Regions from separate parts of the Rhodopseudomonas sp. BAL398 genome, predicted to be linked through region 1. Evidence: predicted binding sites of a transcription regulator. Region 1 holds the regulator's gene; the other holds the start of a gene.
The links. The regulator LexA, encoded in region 1, represses DNA repair genes until DNA is damaged. The targets are predictions, from matches to a motif close to TGTTCNNNNTGTGTTCNG.
Positions count from the first base shown of each region.

Region 2: a site for LexA is predicted at 2,139-2,156, ahead of radA (DNA repair protein RadA). Genes of this name have one in related genera too.

Region 1 covers NZ_CP133111.1:1,315,898-1,320,317, reverse strand. Annotated here, with positions in the region: gene RBJ75_RS06285 (ComEC/Rec2 family competence protein) at 74-2,338, shown strand; gene lexA (transcriptional repressor LexA) at 2,351-3,061, opposite strand; gene glp (gephyrin-like molybdotransferase Glp) at 3,228-4,420, opposite strand, start outside.
Region 2 covers NZ_CP133111.1:1,509,314-1,513,733, reverse strand. Annotated here, with positions in the region: gene RBJ75_RS07235 (CvpA family protein) at 1-431, opposite strand, end outside; gene radA (DNA repair protein RadA) at 645-2,117, opposite strand; gene RBJ75_RS07225 (hypothetical protein) at 2,244-2,786, opposite strand; gene RBJ75_RS29465 (DUF4160 domain-containing protein) at 2,773-3,015, opposite strand; gene hisC (histidinol-phosphate transaminase) at 3,201-4,277, opposite strand.

The DNA.
Region 1 (4,420 bases):
CGCCAGCTCGGGCAGTTGCTCCCGATCGGTTTCCGGTTAGGCTTGCTGCCGCGCCTGTCGAGGAGCGAGCGCGGTGGCGAAGCGGGACACCGACAGCAAAGCCAGAACCTGGCCCGTGCGGGACGCGGCGCCAGCGGGCGGGTTCGCGGCGGACCTCACTGCGTGGCCGGCGCTGGCGCGGCTGAGCAACTGGGTGCGGGCCGAGGCCGGGGCAGGGCGGCTATTGCCATGGGTGCCGGTCGCGTTCGGCGCCGGCATCGCGGTGTATTTTGCCGCCGACCACGAACCGATCGCCTGGGTCGCCGCACTGACTGCGGCGGCCTTTGGTACGGCGGCGGTGCTGCTGCGCCGGCAGCGGATCTTTCCGCTTGCGGTGCTGATCGCGGCGCTCGCCGCCGGCTTTGCCACCGCCTGCCTCAAGGCCGCCTGGATCGCCCATCAGGTGCTGTCGAGGCCACTCTATTCGGTTTCGCTGCAGGGCTATGTCGAGACCCGTGAGGATCGCACGCGCAGCGATCGCTTCGTGCTGCGGGTCGCGACCATGGACAGCCCGCGCCGGCCGATCAAACTCGAACGGGTGCGGCTGTCGGTGAAGAAGGGAGCCGCGCCCGCGGTCGGCAGCTTCGTCGCCTTGAAGGCCCGGCTGCAGCCGCCGCTGGCGCCGTTGCGACCGGGCGGCTACGATTTCGGCCGCGACCTGTATTTCCAGGGCATCGCGGCGTCCGGCTTCGTGATGGGCGCCATCACACCACGCGACCCGCCGGGCGATGGCGGCTGGCGGCTGCGCTACGCCGCCCTGATGCAGAATCTGCGCGACGCCATCGATGCCAGGATCCGATTGACGCTGGACGGCGACACGCGCGCGATCGCCACCGCCTTGCTGACCGGGCGGCGCGACGCGATCTCGACGCCGGTCAACGACGCGATGTTCATCTCCGGGCTCGGCCATGTGCTGTCGATCTCGGGCTATCACATGGCGGTGGTGGCCGGCGTGGTGTTCTTCGTGGTGCGCGCGCTGCTGGCGCTGATCCCGGCGCTGACGGTGACGTTTCCGATCAAGAAAGCGGCTGCCGCGGCGGCGCTGGCGGCCGCGGCGTTCTATCTGCTGCTGTCCGGCGCCGAGGTGGCGACGCAGCGCTCGTTTTTGATGACCGCCGTGGTGCTGATCGCCGTGATGGTCGATCGCCGCGCCATCACCTTCCGGACGCTGGCGGTGGCCGCGTTAGTGGTGCTGCTGATCGCGCCGGAAGCCCTGGTGCATCCGAGCTTCCAGATGTCGTTCGCCGCCACGTTGGGGCTGGTGGCGCTGGTCCAGATTGGGATGCCGGCGCTGTTGGCCGCGCCCGACCACTCGGCGACCGCGCGCGCGGCGCTGTGGGGCGGCCGCGAGATCGCCATGCTGGCGCTGGCGTCGCTGGTCGCGGGCCTGGCCACCACGCCCTATGCGGCGTTTCACTTCCACCGCGCCACCCCCTATGGGGTGCTGGCCAATCTGGCGGCAATGCCCGTGGTCTCGGCCCTGGTGATGCCGGCGGGCCTGCTGGGGCTGGTGGCGATGCCGTTCGGCTTCGACGGCGTGTTCTGGCGGCTGATGGAAATCGGCATCGACTGGATGATCGTGGTGGCGCAATGGGTCGCGGCACTGCCCGGCGCGATCGGCCGGGTCGCGGCGTTCGGCACCGGAGCGCTCCTGCTCGCCACCATCGGGATGATTGCGCTCGCCCTGTTGCGCACGCCGCTGCGCTTTGCCGGTGCGCTGGCGATCGCCGTGGCGGCGGGCTGGGCGCTGCTGAAGCCGCAGCCTGCGATGCGGGTGTCGGATGACGGCCGGCAAGTCGCGGTACGGGGCGCCGACGGCCGGCTACGGCTGATGCAGAGCGGCAACGACGCCTTCCTGCTCAAGGAATGGCTGGCGGCGGATGGCGATTCGCGCCAGGGCGGCGATGGGTCGCTGACGCAAGACGTATCCTGCGACGCCGACGGCTGCGTCACGGCGCTGGCGGACGGCGCGCTGGTGGCGCTGGCGAAGCGCCCGGAGGCGCTGGACGATGATTGCACGCGCGCGGCCGTGATCGTCAGCGCGCTGCCTGCGCCGGACGATTGCGCGGCGCGGCTGATCGGTCCGGAGCAATGGCGCCGCGGCGGCGCGCTGGCCTTGCGGCGCGGCCGCGATGGGGGCGATGGATGGGCAATCGACGCGGTCCGCCCGCGCGGCACCGATCGGCCCTGGGCGCCGGCCGATCCGAACGCCACGACGGCCCGGATCAGCACTTCGTCGCGGGGCGCGGCGCCGGTCGACGCAACGCCCGCGCCAACCGATCAGCGCGACACCGACTGAGCGCGAACAGCCTCAGTATTTACGATACAGCCCGACCAGCTTGCCCTGAATCCGCACCCGGTTCGGCGGCAGGATCCGAACTTCGTAGGAGGCGTTGGCTGGCTCCAGCGCGATCGAGGCGCCGCGTCGGCGGAACCGCTTCAGCGTGGCTTCCTCCTCGTCGATCAGCGCCACCACGATGTCGCCGGTCTCGGCACTCTCATGGCGCTGGATCAGCGCCATGTCGCCGTCGAGGATGCCGGCATCGACCATCGAATCGCCGCGCACTTCCAGCGCGTAGTGCTCGCCGGCGCCGAGCATGTCGGGCGGCACGCTGATGGTGTGGCTGCGGGTCTGCAACGCCTCGATCGGCGTGCCGGCGGCGATCCGGCCCATCACCGGCACCGAGACGTTGCGGCTGGAATCATCCTCGGCGGGGTTGGAGCTGGCGGGGCGAACCTTGCCCAGATTGCCTTCGATTACGCTCGGAGTGAAGCCGCGACGGCCGTTGCCGCCGGGATTGATGCCCATCTCCGGCAACTTGATGACTTCGATGGCGCGGGCGCGATTGGGCAGCCGGCGGATGAAGCCGCGCTCTTCCAGCGCGGTGATCAGCCGGTGAATGCCGGATTTGGAGCGTAAATCCAGCGCATCCTTCATCTCGTCGAACGAGGGGGGGACGCCGGCTTCCTTCAGCCGCTCGTTGATGAATCGCAGCAATTCATATTGTTTGCGCGTGAGCATCTCGACCAATCCCCAGTCTGTCGCCGCATGTTCCGCAAGGCGCCACAAGAGCCCCCAAATGCAGATTGCCAGAACCGCACGGCCAGAAACAAATCATGAACGAACACTATATGTTCCATATGTGTTCTGCAACCCCATAATTTGCCGGTAACAATTTGAGCTTTTGCTACAAGGGGAGCTTCAGGATGGTACAGGCCGAACCGGCGCTGGCCGCCGGGGCGAATGGTGAACGGATCACCAGGGCCTGCGCCGCGGCGAGCTTGCCCAGCAGCGAGGAATCCTGGCGTTGCACCGGCGTCGCCAGCAATTGTCCGTCCGGGTCGATCTCGAGCCGGGCGCGGACATAGTCCTGGCGCTGGTCATTGGCGGGAAGGTCGCCGCCAAGCTTGGCCGGCTGGGGTACGTGGTGCACCTCGTGGCGTCCCGCCAGCGCCCGGATCAGCGGCACCATGAACAGGAAGGCGCAGACATAGGACGACACCGGATTGCCGGGCAGGCCGATCACCGCCATCGCCCCGCGCCGGCCATGCATCATCGGTTTGCCCGGCCGCATTGCGATCTTCCAGAATGCCAGATCGACGCCTTCGGCCTCCAGCGCGCGTTTGACCATGTCGTGGTCGCCGGCCGAGGCGCCGCCGGTGGTGACCAACAGATCGGCGCCGGCATCGCGTGCCCGCCGGATCGCCGAGGTGGTGGCCTCCATCGTATCGGCGGCGATGCCGAGATCGGTGATCTCGGCGCCCTCATCACGCGCCAATGCCCGCAGCGCATAGCCGTTGGAATAGACGATCTGTCCAGGACCCGGCTCGGTGCCCGGCATCACCAATTCGTCGCCGGTGGCGAGCATCGCCACCAATGGGCGCCGATGCACCGGCAGCATCGGATGGTTCATCCCGGCGGCCAGCGATAGATCACGGTCGCTGAGCCTGGTTCCGCGGCGCAGCAGCACCTGGCCCGTCTCAAAATCGATTCCGGCCGGGCGGATATGCCGGCCGGGCTGCGCCGCTTCGGTGATGGTGACGATGTCGCCGTCGCGCAGCGTGTCTTCCTGGATCACCACCGTGTCGGCGCCGGCGGGGATCACCCCGCCCGTGAAGATCCGCAGCGCCTCGCCGTCACGCAGTGCCACATCGGCCGGCCGGCCGGCCGCGACCTCGCCGATCACCCGCAGCCTGGCGCCGGCGGTGGCGACATCCGCCGCCCGCACCGCATAGCCGTCCATCGCCGACATCGGCTGTGGCGGCTGGGTCCGCAGGGCGGCAAGATCGCGCGCCAGAACCCGGCGATGCGCGGTGTCGAGCGCGACGCTTTCCTCGGGCAGCGGCAGCGCGCCGTCGAGCACCGCCGACAGGGCGTCGG
Region 2 (4,420 bases), 190 kb from region 1:
ACGGTGCGCGACTTCGCGGCGGTCACCCAGTCCGGGCGCTGCTTGTCGGGAACCAGCCAGATGAAAAACTGATAGGCCACGACCACGATCAACAACCCACGCGCGAGGCCGAACAGGAAACCGAGGGTGCGGTCGAGCGCGCCGATCCGCGAATCCAGGATCATGTCGGAGATCCGCACCGTGACGATCGACACCACGATCAGCGTGCCGATGAACACGCCGGCGATCACCACGGCGGCGGCGACGGTGTCGTTGTTGAAATAGGTCTTGGCGGTCGGCAGCAGCCGCTGGAAGGCGTAGAGCGTGACCAGCGCGGCGGCGCCCCAGGCGGCGATCGACAGCACCTCGCGCATGAAGCCGCGGACCATCGCCAGCAGGCCCGACACCAACATCACCGCGAGCACAACGAAATCGAGAATCGTAATCGGCATCGGCTGCTCAGGTCCGCTCGGTCAGTCAGGGCGCGAATCGGCGTGGTGGGTGCCGGCACAAGTGACGGTGATATGGCACGTCCCGCAAGGCTGGAAAACCACTAACGGACCCATCGCAATAGCATCGCTCGGGTCGGTTAAAGGTCAGTGTTGCAGGCCGCGTGCCAGCTGCGAGCGTTGTATAGCGGCGGTGCGCGCCAGCGTCACCCCGGTTCAGTGATTGTCGCGCCGGAATCGCGCCGGTGTGGCATTTTTCTCCGCCGCGTCGACCTTGGCGGTGTCCTTGCCGGTGTCGCGGCTCGGCCGCGCGGTGCCGCGGGCGGCGATATCGGCAACCAGGCTGGACAGGCCGGCGACGGTGCCGAGCGTCATTCCGGCGTCGCCGCCGGAATCGCCGCGGGCTGATTCCGGCAGTACCGCGCGGGCGAAACCGAGCTTGGCGGCTTCCTTCAGACGCGCCGCGGTCTGCGCCACCGGCCGCACCGCGCCCGACAGCGAGATCTCGCCGAAATACACCGCGTCGGTTGGCAGCGGCGCATTGGCCAGCGACGACACCAGGGCGGCGGCAGCGGCGAGATCTGCGGCCGGCTCGTTGATGCGCAACCCGCCGGCGACGTTGAAATAGACGTCGTAGCCGGACAGTTTCACGCCGCAATGGGCCTCCAGCACTGCCAGCACCATCGACAGTCGCGAGGAATCCCAGCCCACAACGGCGCGCCGCGGCGTGCCCAGCGTGGTCGGCACCACCAGCGCCTGCAATTCCACCAGCACCGGGCGGGTGCCCTCGAGCCCGGCGAACACCGCGGTGCCGGGACTGCCGAGATCGCGCTCCGACAGGAACAGTTCCGACGGGTTGAGCACCTCGCGCAGGCCGAGCCCGGTCATTTCGAACACGCCGATCTCGTCGGTCGGCCCGAACCGGTTCTTGGCCGCGCGCAGAATCCGGAATTGCTGCGAGCCTTCGCCCTCGAAGCTCAGCACCGCGTCGACCATGTGCTCGACCACGCGGGGCCCGGCGATCTGGCCGTCCTTGGTGACATGGCCGACCAGGATGATGGTGGCGCCGGATTTCTTGGCAAAGCGGATCAGCGCCTGCGCCGAGGCGCGGACTTGCGTCACCGTGCCGGGGGCGGATTCCACCGTGTCGGTCCACATGGTCTGGATCGAGTCGATCACGATCAGCCGCGGTACCGCACCTTCCGAAAGGGTTGCGATGATATCTTCGACCGATGTCTCAGCGGCGAGCTGGACCGGCGCGTCGGCGAGGCCGAGCCGCTCGGCGCGCAGCCGGACTTGGGCCACGGCTTCTTCACCCGAAATATAAACCGCGCGATGCCCGGCCTTGGCCATCAGGCTGGTAGCCTGGGTGAGCAGCGTTGACTTGCCGATGCCGGGATCGCCGCCGACCAGCAGCACCGAACCGCGGACAAAGCCGCCGCCGGTGACGCGGTCGAGCTCGGCCATGCCCGACGGGGTGCGGGGCGCGTCGACACTTTGGCCGGTCAGGCTCTCCAGCTTGAACAGCCGACCGCGCCGCTTGGAGCGGATCGAGGCCGGAATTGAGGCGCCGCCGGCATCCTCCTCGACCAGCGTGTTCCACTCGCCGCAGGATTCGCACTTGCCCTGCCAGCGATTGAACGCCGCGCCGCAATTCTGGCAGACGAAGGAGAGGGTGGCTTTGGCCATAGGCAATGACTCGACGGAGTGTGTTCGCCATTTGTTCTGACGTAGCCATCGCTGTCAAGTCGGCGCGGATTTGGCGGCGCATTTCACGCTGGCATCAGCGAGACGGTCGCGAGGCGGCCTTGCGGTTCACGCGGCGCGCTTGTCGTTGCCGGTCGGGTCGCTGAACGAGGCGGCGGCGTCTTGCAATGTACGGGCGATCTCCCGGTCGCGCTGGCGCGCCTCGAAGCCGTAGCAGGCCAGCGCGACGATGCGCGGGATCGGGCCGGCTGCCAGGTAGTTGGCGATTTGGCGGCGGCTGCGGCCGAGCAGCGCCGCTGCCGCCTCCTGGGTCAAGCCGTTGCGCTTCAGGAAGGCGGCGAAATCCTGCGGGCGCATCGCCTGTTCGGCCCAGGACAGGAGCATCTCGGCCGACATCTCCAGATCCTTGCCATCCCAGCTCACGGCATTGCCGTCGTCGGCGAGGCGGACGGTGGAAAACAATGGCGGATTGCCGCGCAGCGGCTTGTAGATCTTGAAGCTGCCCAGCGCCGGGCGCAGGTCGACGATCTCAGTGACGCCGCTGCGACTGCCTGCGGCCCACGTCACCCGCAGCGAAAAATCCGGAAGGGCTTCGATGCTTCCGAGCAATGGTAGTTCGATGCCGCTGTCGATGATCTCAGTCTCGCTCATTGAGCCGTCTCCATTCGCTCATCAGCAACGCCAGGTGCTCAGGCTGGCTGGCCCAGGCGCGGGCCTCGTCCAGGTCCTGTCGCGAAGCTCTGCCGATCACGACTTCCAAGGTCACCATGTCGATTAGGGCGTTCGAATTCGGTCCCCGTAGATGAAAGTGAGGCGGGTGGTGATCTCCGGGATAAATGCATATTTTACAATTGGTTAGTTTCGCATCCAAACTCACCATGACGGCTCTCCGGCGAGGCGAGGATAGGACAGCAGGCTCACACGGTCAATAAATTGTGCAATGGTTGCGCATTTTCCTGCCTGGTATTTGACGCCCACGGCGCTGTCCGCCGAACAACATTCAGCTCAGGCACGAAGCGCGGGGCGATGAAGGTGCCCGCATCAGCGATGGGCCGGCGATTGATTTCAGCTCGATCCAGGCGCGCCGCTCAAAATCTGGGTCAAGGCCGATAGCAGCCGGTCGGTTTGCTGGTCGGTGCCCACCGTGATCCGCAGATAGTCGGCGATGCGGGGCGCGGGGAAATGGCGGACGATCACCGCGCGTTGCCGCAACGCGGCCGCCAATGCCGCGCCTTGATGCGCCGGATGTCGCGCGAACACGAAATTCGCCGCCGACGGCAGCACATCGAAGCCCAGCTGCGCGAGCCCGCGGTTGAGCCGCTCGCGGCCGTCGATGACGCAAGCGCGGCTGTGCTGGAAATAGGCTTCGTCCTCAAGCGAGGCGATGGCGCCGGCCTGGGCGGGGCGGCCCAGCGGATAGGAATTGAAGCTGTCCTTGACCCGGTTGAGCGCCTCGATCAGCGCGGCGTCGCCGATCGCGTAGCCGATCCGCAGTCCGGCCAGCGCCCGCGACTTCGACATGGTTTGCACCACCAGAAGGTTCGGATGCGAGGCGACCAGCGGAATCGCGGTTTCGGCGCCGAAATCCACATAGGCCTCGTCGATCACCACCGGTGCGTCAGGATGGTCGTCGAGCAGGGTGACGATCTCGGCCCGCGACAGCGCCACCCCGGTCGGCGCATTCGGATTGGGCATGATCAGCGCGCCGGCCGGGCGGCGATAATCGGCGATGCGGATCCGCATCGCCGGGTCGAGCGGCACGGTCTCGTAGGCGATGCCGAACAGCCGGCAATAGACCGGGTAGAAACTGTAGGTGATATCCGGAAACAGCAACGGCGCGTCATGCTTGAGCAGCGCGGCGAAGGCGTGGGCCAGCACCTCGTCGGAGCCGTTGCCGACGAAGACTTGTTCGGGGCGGACCCGGTGATAGGTCGCCAAGGCGGCCCGCAGCGCGGCGGCCTGCGGGTCCGGATATAGCCGCAGCGCGTCGCTGGCTTCGCCGCGAATCGCGTCCAGCACGCGCGGCGAGGGACCGAGTGGATTTTCATTGGTGTTGAGCTTGACCAGATCCGCCATGCGGGGCTGTTCGCCCGGCACATAAGGCTTCAGGTCGCGCGTCAAGCTGCTCCAGAACCGGCTCATGCTCTATCCAAATTGCTCAGAAGCGGCGGCGCGGCGGCGCCCCGTTGACGCGCAGGACCGCGGCGTCGGTTGTGAGACACAGGCGAGCCAAATGGCAATCCCTGGCTCGGCGATCTCTTTAGCAGCCGCGTCGCGTCGCCGAA